Regions from separate parts of the Lysobacter korlensis genome, predicted to be linked through region 1. Evidence: riboswitches for the same ligand, from Rfam matches in the RefSeq annotation. Region 1 holds a riboswitch; the other holds the start of a gene.

Region 1 (7,645 bases):
CATCTCCGTGGCCGAGTTGAGCTTCATCGTGCACGAGCCGAGCGGGATCATCCCGCGGTCGAGCGCGTAGTCCTTGTCGGCGAGGTACTTGAGGTACCGCATCATGGCCGTCTCGGTGCGGTGCGTGTTGAAGACCGGGTGCGTGAGGAAGTCGGTCGTGCGGCGGAGATCCTCGGGCACCCCGGTCGATGAGTACTCCGCCCAGCCTCCGCCCATGCCGAACGACGCCGCGAGGGCGTCATCCAGCTCGAGGTGAGACGTGCCACTGCGCCCGCCGATCACTCCCGTCTCCGCCGTCGCCTCGTCGAAGCTGAGCGAGACCGTGTCGTCGTCGACGAGGTGCAGCAGCAGGTCGCGTTCCAGCGCGGCGGCGACGATCTCGGCCGCGCGGCCCGGAGTACGCACCGTCAGGGTGTCGAAGTAGGAGTCGTGCACGATCTCGAACCCGGCCCGCTTCAGCCGGTCGGCGAATGCGCGGGTCTTCCGGGCTACGTTCCACGCGATCCTGGTGAGCCCGCCGGGCCCGTGGTACACCGCGTACATCGACGCGAGAATGGCGAGCAGCACCTGCGCCGTGCAGATGTTGCTGGTGGCCTTCTCCCGGCGGATGTGCTGCTCCCGTGCCTGCAGGCTCAGCCGGTAGGCGGGGTGTCCGTCGGCATCCTTCGACACGCCGACCAGCCGGCCCGGGAGCTGCCGCTCGAGGCCGGCGCGGACGGCCATGTAGCCGGCGTGCGGTCCGCCGAAGCCCATGGGCACGCCGAAGCGCTGGCTGGTGCCGACGGCGACGTCCGCGCCCAGGTCTCCCGGCGAGGCGACCATCGTCAGCGCGAGCAGGTCGGCTGCGACGATCGCGAGACCGCCGGCATCGTGCACGGCGTCGATCACGGCGGTGGGGTTCCAGACCCGGCCGGACGCGCCGGGGTACTGCACGAAGACCCCGAACGCCTCTGGGAGGGACGCCTCGGCCGCTGAGCCGGTCGACCCGTCGATCGGTACCGGGACCGCGCCGTCTTCGGAGGTGGTCCCCTCGACAGGCTCAGGGAGCGTGCCCGAACCGGGCTCAGGGGTGGTGAAGTCGACCTCCACCAGGTCGATGCCCACCGCCTCCGCGCGGGTCGTGAGCACGGCCTTCGTCTGGGGGAAGGCATCCGCGTCGACCAGGAACACGTTCGACGGCGACTTCGAAGCCCGGCGGGCGAGCAGCATCCCCTCGACCACGGCGGTCGCCTCGTCGAGCATCGATGCGTTCGCCGTCGCCATCCCGGTGAGATCGGACACCATCGTCTGGAAGTTGATCAGCGCTTCCAGCCGGCCCTGCGAGATCTCCGGCTGGTAGGGCGTGTACGCCGTGTACCAGCTCGGGTTCTCGAGCACGTTGCGCTGAATCACCGACGGCGTCAGGGTTCCGTAATAGCCCAGTCCGATCATCGAGCGGCGGACCTTGTTGTGACGGGCGATCGCACGCAGCTCGGCGAGCGCCTCCCGCTCGGTTGCGGCCTTCGGGATCGAGCTCTCCGCGACGGGCAGGGCGCGGATCGACTCCGGGACGGCGGCGTGCACCAGATCCTCGACCGTGTCGTAGCCGAGCACCGAGAGCATCTGCAGCTGGGCAACGGAATCCGTTCCGATGTGCCGGTCCGTGAAGGGGGTGCTCACTGCTCGCCGACCAGCTTCTCGTACTCGTCGGCGCTGAGCAGCTGCGGCAGCTCGGAGAAGCGCACCTTCAGCAGCCAGCCGACGCCGTAGGGGTCGCTGTTGACGAGCTCCGGCTTCGACAGCACGTCGTCGTTGCGCTCGAGCACCTCACCGCTGACCGGGGCGAACAGCTCCCCGACCGACTTCGTCGACTCGATCTCGCCGATGACCGCTCCCGCGGTGAGCGCGTCCCCTGCGGACGGCAGGTCGACGTAGACGACGTCACCGAGCTGGTCCGCGGCGTAGGAGGTGACGCCGACCGTCGCGGTGTCGCCTTCCACGTCGACCCACTCGTGCTCGGCGGTGAACAGCAGTCCGGTGGGGGCGTTCATGATGCTGCCTTTCGGGAGTAGAACGGACGCGCGGCGACCGTGGCTGGGATGCGCGTGCCGCGCACATCGACGGCGAGTCTGGTTCCCTCACCTGCGAATTCGGGGGCGACGTAGGCCATGGCGATCGGATGGCCGAGCGTCGGGGAGAGTGCACCGGAGGTCACGGTGCCGATCAGGCCGGCGCCGTCGCCGTCACCGTCGAGCACCGGGTACCCGGCGCGAGGCGCCCGGCGACCCTCCGCGGTGAGGCCCACGAGCACCGGTGCGCCGTCGTCCGGTCCCCGCTCGACGGCTGCTCGTCCGATGAACTCCGTCTGCTTGGTCAGGGCGACGGCGCGGGCGAGTCCAGCCTGCACCGGCTGCACATCGCTGCTCAGCTCGTGGCCATAGAGGGGCATGCCGGCCTCCAGACGGAGGGTGTCGCGGCTCGCGAGCCCGGCGGGGAGCAGGCCGCTGCCGGCACCGACCTCGCGGATCGCAGTCCACAGCTGCGCCGCGGCATCCGGGGCGAGAAACAGCTCGAAGCCGTCCTCGCCGGTGTAGCCGGTGCGGGCGACCAGAACCTCGTGCCCGTCGAAGCGGGCCGGCGCGCTTCGGTAGTAGCGGAGCTCGCCCAGCGGTGTCTCGAGTGGCTGCTCCAGGTTCTCGAGAATCTCCCGCGACTTCGGCCCCTGCAGCGCGATCAGCGCGATGTCGTCGCTCTCGTCGAACACATCGCAGGTGAACGGTGAGCACCGGTTGCGCAGCTCCTCGGCGACGAGCTCCCGGTTCGAGGCGTTCGCGACCACAAGGTAGCGATCGCTGCCGGTGCGGTACACGACCAAGTCGTCGAGAATGCCGCCCTGCTCATCGAGCAGCAGCGAGTACTTGGCCTGGCCGGCCACGATCGCTGACAGGTCGGCGCTGAGTGCGTAGTCGAGGGCGGCCGCCGCCTCGGGTCCGACCACCACGATCTCGCCCATGTGCGACAGGTCGAAGAGGCCCGCCGCGGTGCGGACGGCGTGATGCTCGGCCAGATCCGAGCTGTACCTGACCGGCATCTGCCAGCCGGCGAAGTCGGTGAAGCTCGCTCCGGCATCGGCATGGAGCTGGTGGAGCGGAGAGAGGCCTATCGTCACTGAGTTCTCCTGGCGCGCGAGGGCTGCGGGTGGAACTCCCCCTCTGTCATCTGCCTGAGAGCTTCGCGTCGGGGTCGCCGTCGCTTTCACCGTGGGCGGAATCGAGCGAAGCTCGATTCGCTTTTCAGAGTGGCCAGTGCGGTGCGGTACAGATACCTGAGAGATTGGCGGGGAGGCTTGCTCCTTCGGTGCCCCTGGTGGGGCTCTCCCGCATCGCGTTCGCGGCCCGGTGTTCGGTTGTGGTCATGAGCCTACCAACCGTCCGGGCGCGCAGCGGCTCCGGTGCTCAGTGCGAGTCGTCGTCGTCGCGGTTGCTGCGGAAGTACCGCACCGCCTGAAGGATCAGCACGACCACTGTGGCGACCGCGGCGAGGACGAACAGCCCGCCTACCCACGGTGGCGTGCCGGGCGGCGCGGGGATGGGGAACATCGGCTGCATGGCCTTCACGCTACCTCGCGAGCGTCTGCCGCGCGGGTACGGTCGAGGGGTGGAGCGCCTTCTCGAGACCTCGCTCGGGCCGGCACGGATCACCGTGTCCGCCGCCGACGAGCCCCGTGCCGTCCTGTGGCTGGGCCACGGCGCCGGAGGCGGAATCGACTCCCGCGACCTTCTCGCCGTGGCGAAGGCGCTGCCGGCCGAAGGCATCACCGTCGTCCGCCACGAGCAGCCATGGCGGCTCGCCGGCAGGAAGGTCGCGGTCCGGCCGCCGATGCTGGACATCGGATGGCTGGAGTCGGCCCCGACGGTGCTCGAGCTCGCGAACGGCGTGCCGCTGTTCGTCGGTGGCCGCAGCGCCGGTGCGCGGGTCGGCTGCCGGACCGCGGGCGCACTGGGGGCCGCGGCGGTCGTGTGCCTGGGCTTCCCGCTGCATCCTCCGGGGAAGCCGGAGAAGTCACGGCTGGAGGAGCTGCTGACCCCTGACGTGCCGGTGCTCGTGGTGCAGGGCGAGCACGACACGTTCGGATCCGCGGCGCAGGTGCGCCGGGAGACGGAGGGCGAAACCAGCATCCGGGTGGTCGAGGTGCCGAAGGCCGATCACGGCCTCCGCGTCGCGGCCCGCTCCGGCGTCGACGTCAACGACATCGTGACGTCGGCAGTGCGGCAGTTCGTCGACGAGGTCCTGGCCGGCTGACCGTGCGGTCCACGCCGGGACGCGGCGATGACTGCGGGTGTGCCGGATGATCGCGCGATTACGCGTTCATCCGACACGAGCGCGTTCATCCGGCACGAAGCGGGACCCGCCTATGCGCCGCCGACCTTCTTGTCGGCAGCGTCCTCCGCGCTGTCGATCTTGTCGCCGTACTTGCCGCCGCTTGCCCTGTCCGCCGCGTCGCCGCCCTTCTCGAGCGCGTCGTCGCTCATCTGTTCGCCCTTCTCGCTCTTCGCGAAGTCGTTCGCCTTGTCTCCGAGGCCTCCGAGGTCCATGGTGTTCTCCTGTCACTGACGCGGTGCCGCAGGCGCGGCCGCCGCCTCAGTCTCGTTCGCCGCCGCCTCACCCAGGACCGGCACCCGGTCGACGCTGATCGAGTTCGGAGCGCGCGCACAGGCCGAGTCCACGCCACGGCGTAACAGTCGCCCGAGCCGCCGACGGAGACCCTAGGTTCGTGTGCATGCGCATCGACGACCACGGCGACATCCGCGTGCTGCACCTCGACCCCGACGGCCCGCTCGTCTCCACATCGGACGACGCCTCCGACCTCATCGGCAACGCATGGTCCGAGGGGATCAGCACCATCGCGATCCCGGTGTCTCGGCTCGACCCCGGCTTCTTCGATCTCAGCACGCGGAAGGCCGGGGAGATCACCCAGAAGCTGGTGAACTACCGACTGCGCCTCGTCGTGGTCGGCGACGTGTCCGTTTTCGAAGCGGCGAGCGGAGCGTTCCGCGACTACGTCTGGGAGTCCAACCGCAGCCAGCACGTCTGGTTCGTGACGGACGAGGCCGCCCTGGCGGAGCGTCTCGCTCGCTGAACACCGTCGCGCTGAGCCGGGTGAGCCGTCGATCGCGGTCCCGGACGCAGTCCGCGGCCGACGTTCCTGGACCGACGTTCATGGATCTCAGAGCCACCGTCCAGCGGTGATGGTGCCTCGAGTGCGACCGTCATCTCATGGACAGATCGAATCAGGGCGAGGGCGCCGCCGAGGGTTTCGACCCGACGAACGGCATGGTCGACGGACTCGAGGGCGACTCGGACGGCACTGCCGAGGCTGACACGCGCAGCGAGGCCGAGCGAGGTGCCGACGACGACGCTGACGACGAAGGAGGCGTGGGATTCCCTGCCGCCGGACAGGGACCGCAACTCAGGTCGATGGGCGGCCTGTAGAGCCGAGCAATCCCGTCCGGCACGCCGAGCGGGCCGGCGCCCATAAGGAGCGCGGATCCGTCCCGCACCGGCGGTGCGTACGCTGGCCTCGTGCGTCTCCGTCCGCCCTCCCAGCGCAATCGGCGGCCGATGGAACTGACACCGCGCGAACGACTGCCCCGCGACGTGCTCGTGCTCGGCGCGGTCGCGTTCTTCGTGATGCTGGGCTTCGGTGTCGTGATCCCCGTGCTTCCGGTGTTCGTGCGGCAGTTCGGCGTCGGGTACCTCGAGGTCGGCGCCGTGGTGTCCGCCTTCGCGCTGATGCGGCTCGCGATGACCCCGTTCACCGGGTGGCTGATCGACCGCGTCGGCGAGCGCACGATGCTGTCCGTCGGCATCGGCCTCGTCGCGGTGTCGAGCGCGCTCGTGGGCCTCGCGCAGAGCTATGTCGAGGTACTGCTTCTGCGCGGAGCGGGCGGGATCGGATCGGCGCTCTTCTCCGTGTCGGCGATGTCGCTGCTGTTCGCTGCAACCGCTCCGTCGATGCGCGGTCGTGCGATGAGCTTCTACCACGGCGGCTTCCTGATCGGCGGGATGGCGGGCCCGGCGGTCGGCGGGCTGCTCGCCGTGATCTCGCTCCGGGCGCCGTTCTTCTTCTACGCCGCGACGCTCACCATCGCGGGACTGATCGGGCTGCTGATGCTGCGCACCAGCCGCGGGGCCGATGCCGGCGACGCACCGGCGCGCGTGCCCCTGCCGACGGTGCTCCGGGATGTCCGCTTCCGTGCCGCCTGCCTCGCGAACTTCGCGCAGGGCTGGGGGTCGATGGGGGTGCGCAGCGCGCTGATCCCGGTGCTCGTCGTCGAGCTGCTGCACGAGTCGCCGGCGTGGACGGGCGTCGCGTTCGCGATCGCGGCGGTGGCGCAGACGCTGGCGCTCGCCCCGGCCGGGCGGTTCATCGACACGGTGGGACGCCGACCCGCGCTGGTGGTCGCGTTCACGGTGACCGGCGGCGTGATGCTCGCGATCCCGTTCGTCTCGTCGCTGCCGTTGCTGATCGGACTGCTGTGCGTCTACGGTGCCGCCGCGGCGTTCCTCGGGCCTGCCTCTGCGGCATCCGTCGGCGACGCGGCGGGACCGCGGAATGCGCGGCCGCTGGCGATCTACTCCGCGTTCTCGGACGCCGGCACCATCCTCGGCCCTCTCGCGGCGGGAGCGCTTCTCGACGCGTTCTCGTATCCGGCGGCGTTCGCGTCTGCGACGCTGTTCATGGTGCTCGCGGCGGCGTACGCGCTGCGGATGCCGCGGCGTGACCACGCGGCCTCACTTCCGTGACCGCGGGGGCGGTGGCACCATGAGCGGCATGATCGAGGTGAAACCGGCCCACGACTTCGGCGACATGGCGACGATGTTCGCGCCGAAGAATCCGGAGTCCTCGGTGTGCTGGTGCCTCTCCTGGCGGTTGGGCTCGAAGGAGAACCGGTCGCTTGTCGGCTCGCAGCGCGCGGAGAAGGTGCGGGAGCTCTGCGCCCGCGATCTGGCGCCGGGCGTGCTGGCGTACCGCGACGGTGAGGTCGCCGGCTGGGCGGGCATCGCGCCGCGCGCGGAGCTGCACCCGTTCGCGAACTCGAGGAAGATCCCGCACCTCGACGACCTGCCGGTGTGGTCGCTGTGGTGCATCCGGGTGCGCCCGGGTTTTCGGAAGCAGGGCGTGACGCCCGCGCTCATCGAGGGTGCCGTCGACTACGCCCGGGTGAACGGCGCCCCGGTCGTGGAGAGCTACCCCGCCGACAACGGCGGGGAGCGAGTGGATCTGACGATGGCGTTCGTCGGCACGCGGGACATGTTCGAGCGGGCGGGCTTCGAGAAGGCTGCGGAGACCACCTCCGTCGTCGGCGGCTTCCCCCGGATCCTGATGCGGCGCACCCTCACCTGACGGCCTCGCCTTCAGCGGCTTCCGGCATCGGCGCAGCTGGGACGCCCGTTCCACCCCGCGACGGTCTCACCGCCGCACGAGGAGCTCGGAATCGAGACCGAGGAACGCCCCGTACCGCGCCGCTGCGACTTCGAGAGCATCGAGCTCTCCGGACCGCAGGCGGCGATAGGGCATGACCTCGAAGCGGACCCGCGCACCGAGCGTGCGTTTCATCGAGCCGACCAGCTGGGCGTCGACCACGGCCATCCCGACGGCCAC
Region 2 (7,645 bases), on a different contig from region 1:
GTCACCGCGCTCGGCACGGTGGGTGGCGCGACGCCCGGCAGCCGCATGGACATCTCGTCCGCCGGCAATGTGAGGGTCGACGCTTCGGGCGCAGCGCTGCTGGGCACCGTAGCGGCAACGGGTGCGGGCGCCGACATCATTGCCGCCGCCAACGGGCTCGACATCGCAGCGGCCAACGCCACCGGCGTGCTTTCGCTCACCGGCGATGCGGGCGGTATCACGCTCGGCACCGCATCCAGCAATTCAACGACCGTCAACACCAGCGGCGCGCTCAACGTCACCGGCCCGCTCACCACGAACCTGCTGACCGGTACCGCCGGTGGCGGCGCGGTGCTCGGCGGCGCGAACCAGATCGGGCAGCTTGGGGCGTTCACCACGTCGAGGCTCACCCTCCGCAACGCACGCGCGCTGACGGTCTCGGGTGTGGTCAACGCCGGCACCGGCGACGCATCGATCGCCGTGACGGGCGGCAATCTCGAGATCGGTGCGGCCGGCCAAGTGCGCGGAGCCGGTGTCGACCTGTCGACCGATGCGAACTTCATCAACGCCTCGGGCTCGGATGCGGTCGTCGCATCCAATCGTTGGGTGATCTACTCGCAGGCTCCGGCCGGCAACGTGTTCGACAACCTCAACAGCAACAATACGGCGATCTGGAACGCGACGCGCGCCACGCTCGCTCCGGCGGCAGTCAACGCCAACCGCTACGTGTTCGCGTTCCAGCCGCGGCTGACGCTGACCACCGGCAACGTGAGCAAGGTCTACGGCACCGACCTGACGTCCAACCCGGGCGTTGCGTTCACGATCAGCGGCTACCAGCCGGGCGTTGCCGGCGCGTTCCTCGCCGACACCCAGGCGTCGGTATTCAACGGCACGCCGCGCGTGACCTCCGACGGCTTCGCGCCGCGTGCGTCGGTCAACGGTGGGCCATACGGCATCACGGTCGATCCGAACTCGCTCGCGACCAACAGCGGCTATGCGGTCGACGTGTCGAACGCGGGCAGGGTGACGGTCACGCCGCTCGGCATCACCGGCACCGTCAACGTCGACAACAAAACGTACGACGGCAGCACGGCGGGAATGGGCGCGGTGGTGTTGAACGGCGTTCTTTCGGGCGACGCAGTTGGCACGGGCGGCACGACCTTCACCTTCGCCGACAAGAACGCAGGCACCGGCAAAACCGTCAACATCAGCGGTACGAGCCTCACGGGTGCCGACGCTGGCAACTACACGCTGACGCTGCCGGCGACTGCGGTGGCGGACATCCTGCGCCGTGCACTCGTGGCGGGCTTCGTGGTCGATAACAAGACCTACGACGGCACCACCACCGCGACCGGGGCCGTCACTCTGAACGGCGCGGTTGCCGGAGATGCGGTGGGGACCACGGGCACCGCCTTCGCGTTCCTCGATCCGAACGCCGGCACGGGCAAGGCCGTTAACGCGAGTGGCACGACATTGACCGGTGCGGATGCCGGCAACTACACCTTGACGCTTCCCGGCAGCGTCGTCGCCGACATCCTGCAGCGCGCGATCACGGTCACCGCCGATCCGAAGATGAAGCAGGTCGGCAATCCCGACCCGGCACTGACGTACACGATCACCAACGGATCGATCGTGACGGGTGACTCGCTCAGCGGCTCGCTGACCCGTCAGCCGGGCGAGTCTGCGGGTTCGTATGCGATCCAGCAGGGCACGCTGAACGCGTCGTCGAACTACCGCCTCACGTTCGTCGGCTCGACGCTGACGATCACGGAAGAAGCGGTGCTGCCCGAGCCGCCGCCGGTGGGTGTCATCGCGACGAACTCGTTCGCGAGCGAAACGACGGACCTGCTCGATCGCATCGACGACCGCACGCCCGGCGCGATGTTGCAGGCCGCTGCGCTCGAAGTGATCGACGAGCGCGACGACTGCGAAAGCGCGGACGGCCAGCGCACGGCCTGCCCGAGCTCGCAGCCCCGGTAAAACCAGCGCACGGCGGTAACACGTCGTAACGAAAAGGCCCCGCAATGCGGGGCCTTTTCGTGTCCGGCGTTAACGCGGGCCGGCCGCTGGTTTGTTTCGCATCGCAACCGACGTCGGCCTCGACCGGTCACCCGGCCAGGCCGACGCGGCGCGCGACTTACATCACATTCGGCTCGCTGAACGCCTCGATCTCTTCGAACTCGCTGATCGGCACGCAGCTGCAGAACACGTTCTTGTCGCCGTAGACATTGTCGACGCGCGCGACCGGCGGCCAGTACTTCTGCTGCCGCAGCGAAGCTAGCGGGAAGACGGCCAACTCACGCGAATAGCCGTGCGTCCATTCCGCCGCCATCACCGCATTCGCGGTGTGCGGTGCGTGCTTGAGCGGGTTGTCCTCGCGATCCATACGGCCTTCCTCGACCGCGCGGATCTCGTCGCGGATCTGGATCATCGCGTCGATGAACCGATCCAGCTCGTGCAGCGCCTCGCTCTCGGTTGGCTCGACCATCAGCGTGCCCGCGACCGGGAAGCTCAGCGTCGGTGCGTGGAAGCCAAAGTCGATCAGGCGCTTGGCCACGTCCTCGGCGCTGATGCCCGTCGCGTCCTTGATCGGGCGCAAGTCGAGGATGCACTCGTGCGCGACAAGGTCGTTGCGACCGGTGTAGAGCGTCTCGTAATGCGGCGCGAGGCGCTTGGCGACGTAGTTCGCGTTGAGCAGCGCAACCTGGGTCGCGCGGCGCAGCCCTTCGGCGCCCATCATCGTGACGTACATCCAGCTGATCGGCAGGATCGAGGCGGAACCGAACGTCGCCGCCGACACCATGCCGACCGGGGCATCGCTACCGAACGCACGCGGCAGGAACGGTGCAAGGTGCTCCTTGACCGCGCACGGGCCGACGCCCGGGCCGCCGCCGCCGTGCGGGATGCAGAACGTCTTGTGCAGGTTGAGGTGCGATACGTCCGAGCCCCACTTGCCGGGCTTGGCGACGCCGACAAGTGCATTCATGTTCGCGCCGTCGGTGTACACCTGGCCGCCGTGCTTGTGCACGATCTCGCAGATCGCAACGATGTCCTCCTCGAACACGCCATGCGTGGACGGGTAGGTGATCATCAGCGCGGCAAGGCGGTCGCTGTACTTCTCGGCCTTCGCGCGCATGTCCTCGACGTCGACATTGCCGTTCGCGTCGCACTTGGTCACCACGACCTGCATGCCGCACATCTGCGCCGAGGCGGGGTTCGTGCCATGCGCGGACTCGGGGATCAGGCAGACGTCACGATGGCTCTCGCCGCGCGAGGCGTGGTATGCCTGGATCGCGAGCAGGCCCGCGAACTCGCCCTGCGCGCCGGAGTTCGGCTGCAGGCTGACCGCGTCGTAGCCGGTGCATTCGACCAGCATCGCTTCGAGTTCGGTGATCAGCTGGTGGTAGCCCTCGCTCTGGTCGGTCGGCGCGAACGGATGGATGTTCGCGAACTCCGGCCACGTGACCGGGATCATCTCGGCCGTCGCGTTGAGCTTCATCGTGCAGCTGCCGAGCGGGATCATCGTGCGGTCGAGCGCGAGGTCCTTGTCCGACAGCGAGCGCATGTAGCGCAGCAGTTCGTGTTCGCTGTGGTGCGTGTTGAACACCGGGTGTTGCAGGAACTTGCTGGTGCGCAGCAGGCCAGACGGCAGGGAGTCGGCGGCGCTGGAATCGAGCGCATCGACATCCGTGATGTGCGCCCCGAACAGCGCGGCGATGTCCACCACGTCCTGTCGCGTCGTCGTCTCGTCGAGGCTGATGCCGAGGCTGCGGCCGTCGATCTCGCGCAGGTTGATACCGGCTTCCCGTGCCTTCGCATGGATTGCGGCGGCGTCGACATCGACCACGTGCAGCGTGTCGAAGAAGTCCGGGCCCACGGTCACGCGGGCCTGGCGCAGCGCGGCAGCGAGGATCGCGGCCAGGCGGTGCGTGCGGCGTGCGATGCGGGTCAGGCCTTCGGCACCGTGGTACACCGCGTACATGCTGGCCATGACGGCGAGCAGGACCTGCGCGGTGCAGATGTTCGACGTGGCCTTCTCGCGGCGGATGTGCTGCTCGCGCGTCTGCAGCGTGAGGCGATAGGCCGGCTTGCCCTCGGCGTCGATCGACACGCCGATCAGGCGCCCCGGCATCGAGCGCTTGTACGCATCGCGGCAGGCAAGGAACGCCGCATGCGGGCCGCCGAAACCGAACGGCACGCCGAAGCGCTGACTATTGCCGACTACGATGTCCGCACCCCATTCACCGGGCGCCGCGATCAGCGTCAATGCGAGCAGGTCGGTCGCGACCGCGACCAGGCCGCCGCGTGCGTGCACGGCTTCGGCGAGTGCCGCGTAATCGTGGATCTGGCCGAACGTGTTCGGGTACTGCAGCAGCACGCCGAAGCAGTCGACATTCGTCACTTCGCTCTCGTCGCCGACATGCAGCTCGATCTCGACGCCGGCCGCGCGCGTGCGCAGCACTTCCAGCGTCTGCGGGTGGACGCCGCTGGAGACGAAGAACACGTTCGACTTCGACTTGCACATGCGCTTGGCAAGCGTCATCGCCTCGGCCGCCGCGGTGCCCTCGTCGAGCAGCGAAGCGTTCGAGATCTCCATGCCCGTCAGGTCGGCGCACATGGTCTGGAAGTTGATCAGCGCTTCCATGCGGCCCTGCGAGATCTCGGCCTGGTACGGCGTGTAGGCCGTGTACCACGCCGGGTTCTCGAGGATGTTGCGCAGGATGACCTTCGGCGTATGCGTGCCGTAATAGCCCTGGCCGATGTAGCTGCGGAACACGCGGTTGCGCTTGGCGAGCGTGCGGATCTTGGCGAGCGCTTCTTCTTCGGTGATCGGCTCGGGCAGCGCGAGCGGCGTGGCCGACTTGATCGAGCCCGGTACGATCGCATCGGTCAACGCGTCGAGCGACTCGTAACCGACCACGCGCAGCATGTGCGCGATCTCGGCATCGTTCGGTCCGATATGGCGCTCGATGAATGCGCCGTGGTGTTCGAGTGCGCGCAGCGAAGTGCCGGCGGGGATCGGGGTGGAACTCTGGTTCATGACGGAGGCGTCCGAAGGCTGCGTGCATGCCACACGCGGGGCGCCCCTCTGTCCTTTTGCCTGAGAGTTTGGAAGCGGCCCCGGCTGGCTGCCGGGGCAGCGGGGGAGGGCGCTTCTTGCCCCTTCGGCGCCGGATTGAACCGGTCTCTCCAGAGTTGTGTACGCGGCGGTCGTGGGGCCTGAGCGATTGCGGGCGTTTGCGCCTTCGGCAGCGGGACCGTGCCCGCTTCTCCCACCGCGTGCTGCTGGCGGGATTATAGACGTGCCGGCCGCGTGAAGGCCCGGCCCGCTTGCGGCTTTACTGCCCGCGGGCGCGGTCGGCCGGTTGGGGTTAAGTCTGGCCGCGGCCTGCAACCGCGGGTACTGCGCACTACGCACTGCGCCCATATGGCACGACCGTAAGTCGCCTCCGTCGCGCCTCGGGCGCGAAAGGCCGCAAGGTGCAGGCGGAACACGCGCACTGTGGATCGCGCCCGCCCAGCGCCGCAAACGCGGGCGTACCCGCCCGCGCGAGCCTGCGGGCGAGGCCGCAGCGAACGGACGAGGCGGGCGATTGGCGGCCGATGGAACGCAACGCCCCGGTGGAATAACGAAGGCGCCGCCCCTGAGTCGTTAAGCTAGCCCGCCGTCCCGCGCCCATGATGATGCCCCGTTCCACCCCGGCCCTCCCGGTCCGCCGGCTCGCGTTGCTGCTCGGTGGGCTGGCGATGTTCGGCCCGTTCTCGATCGACACGATCTTCCCCGCGTTCCCGCAGATCGGTGCCCAGCTCGGGGCCGACAAGGTGGCGATGCAGCAGACGATCAGCGTGTACCTGATCGCCTACGCGCTGATGAGCATCGTGCACGGCCCGCTGTCGGACGCGATCGGCCGGCGCCGCGTGATCCTCGGCGGCCTCGCCGTGTTCACGCTCGCGTCGGTCGGCTGCGCGCTTGCGACCGATCTGCCCACGCTGCTCGCGTTCCGCGCGCTGCAGGGCCTGTCTTCGGGGGTCGGGCTGATCGTGGGCCGCGCGGTGATTCGCGACGTGCTCAACGGTGACGACGCGCAGCGGCTGATGAGCCAGGTGTCGATGATCTTCGGCATCGCCCCGGCGATCGCGCCGATCATCGGCGGCTGGATCCTCGGCTGGAGCCGCTGGCCGGCGATCTTCTGGTTTCTGGTCGCGTTCGGGCTGGCGCTGCTGATCGCCACGGCCCGCTGGCTGCCGGAGACGCACCTGCCCGAGCAGCGGCGGTCGCTGCGTCCGGTCGGGCTGATCCGTGACTACGCCGGCATCTTCCGCAACGCCCGCTTCCAGCGGCTCGCGGCGGCAAGCGCGTTCAACTTCAGCGCGCTGTTTCTCTACATCGCGTCCGCGCCCGCGTTCGTGCTCGACATCCTGAGGCTGGACGAGCGGCAGTTCGCCTGGTTCTTCGTGCCCACGATTGGCGGCATGGTGCTCGGCGCCTTCATGTCCGGCCGGGCCGCGGGGCGCATTTCCGGCGAGCGCCTCGTCGCGATCGGCTTCGCCTGCAGCGCCGTCGCGATGATGTTCAACCTCGGCTACAACCTGCTGGTCGACGTGCCCAGCGTGCCGATCGCGGTGCTGCCGATGAGCCTCAACGCATTCGGCATCGCGCTCGTGTTTCCGATCATCACGCTGTCGATCCTCGACATGTACCCGCAGCAGCGCGGCGCGGCCTCGTCGCTGCAGGCATTCACCAGTCTGGTTCTCAATGCCGTCGTTGCGGGTCTGCTGTCGCCTTGGCTCAGCAGCGATCCGCTCGCTCTCGCGGCCGGCGCGGCGGCGTTCATGGCGGTCGGCTGGTGCTTCTGGCGCTGGGAGCGGCAGGTGCGGCGGCGGTCGATCGATTCTTCGGGCGAGCAGCCTGCGATGCCGAGCGAGATCGTCTAGGCCCATGGGTCTGCAGCCGGCGGCGGAATGGAGCAAGCCGCGCCCGCCTCGGCTGGTTGGCCCATCGGACGCGACGAAGCGCGCGACCGCTTCGCCAAAAGGAAAGGCCGGCATTCGCCGGCCTTTCGGTGCCACCAGTGGCTGAGGCTCAGCCCGCGATCGGCGGTGTCGCCGGCTTGGCAGGTGCGGCCGGCGCTGCCGGGCCCGTTGCCGGTGCCACCGGGCTGGCTGCCGGAGCCGGCGTCGCGTTCGCCTGCCAGCCGCAGGTGCGGCCCTCGTTCTGCTGCTTCAGCCAGGTCTGCAGCGGTGCGAAATACTCGAGCACGGCGGAGGCATCCATCTTCTCGCCACCGGTCAGCTCCTTGAGCGTCTGCTGCCACGGCTGGCTCGCGCCCTTGCTCAGCATCGCCTGGAACTTCTGGCCGGCTTCCTTGTTGCCGTAGAAGCTGCATTCGTACAACGGGCCCTTGAAGCCCGACGCGTCGCACAGCGCCTTGTAGAACTGGAACTGCAGCACGTGCGAGAGGAAATAACGCGTGTACGGCGTGTTGCCCGGCACGTGGTACTTCGCGCCCGCATCGAAGAACTGCTCGCCGCGTGCCTCGACCGGGGCGACGCCCTGGTACTTCGCCTTCAGATCCCACCAGGCCTTGTTGTACTCGCCGGGCTTGATCGAACCATCGAACACACCCCAGCGCCAGCGATCGATCATCAGGCCGAACGGCATGAA

What was found. Region 1 has a riboswitch for glycine ahead of gcvT (glycine cleavage system aminomethyltransferase GcvT). Riboswitches for the same ligand answer to the same signal wherever they lie in the genome.
Region 2: it holds a riboswitch for glycine, as region 1 does, so the genes downstream of both, gcvP (aminomethyl-transferring glycine dehydrogenase) here and gcvT (glycine cleavage system aminomethyltransferase GcvT) in region 1, are expected to answer to the same signal.

Annotation. Positions count from the first base shown of each region.
Region 1 covers NZ_JBHLTG010000012.1:52,196-59,840, forward strand. Annotated here, with positions in the region: gene gcvP (aminomethyl-transferring glycine dehydrogenase) at 1-1,659, opposite strand, end outside; gene gcvH (glycine cleavage system protein GcvH) at 1,656-2,030, opposite strand; gene gcvT (glycine cleavage system aminomethyltransferase GcvT) at 2,027-3,148, opposite strand; glycine riboswitch at 3,185-3,281, opposite strand; glycine riboswitch at 3,283-3,369, opposite strand; gene ACFFGH_RS30930 (hypothetical protein) at 3,435-3,587, opposite strand; gene ACFFGH_RS30935 (alpha/beta hydrolase family protein) at 3,637-4,281, shown strand; gene ACFFGH_RS30940 (antitoxin) at 4,392-4,574, opposite strand; gene ACFFGH_RS30945 (DUF4180 domain-containing protein) at 4,760-5,119, shown strand; gene ACFFGH_RS30950 (hypothetical protein) at 5,257-5,472, shown strand; gene ACFFGH_RS30955 (MFS transporter) at 5,602-6,786, shown strand; gene ACFFGH_RS30960 (GNAT family N-acetyltransferase) at 6,815-7,387, shown strand; gene ACFFGH_RS30965 (winged helix DNA-binding domain-containing protein) at 7,454-7,645, opposite strand, start outside.
Region 2 covers NZ_JBHLTG010000001.1:1,336,538-1,344,182, forward strand. Annotated here, with positions in the region: gene ACFFGH_RS06095 (beta strand repeat-containing protein) at 1-1,959, shown strand, start outside; gene gcvP (aminomethyl-transferring glycine dehydrogenase) at 2,117-5,020, opposite strand; glycine riboswitch at 5,059-5,183, opposite strand; gene ACFFGH_RS06105 (multidrug effflux MFS transporter) at 5,665-6,915, shown strand; gene ACFFGH_RS06110 (M2 family metallopeptidase) at 7,064-7,645, opposite strand, start outside.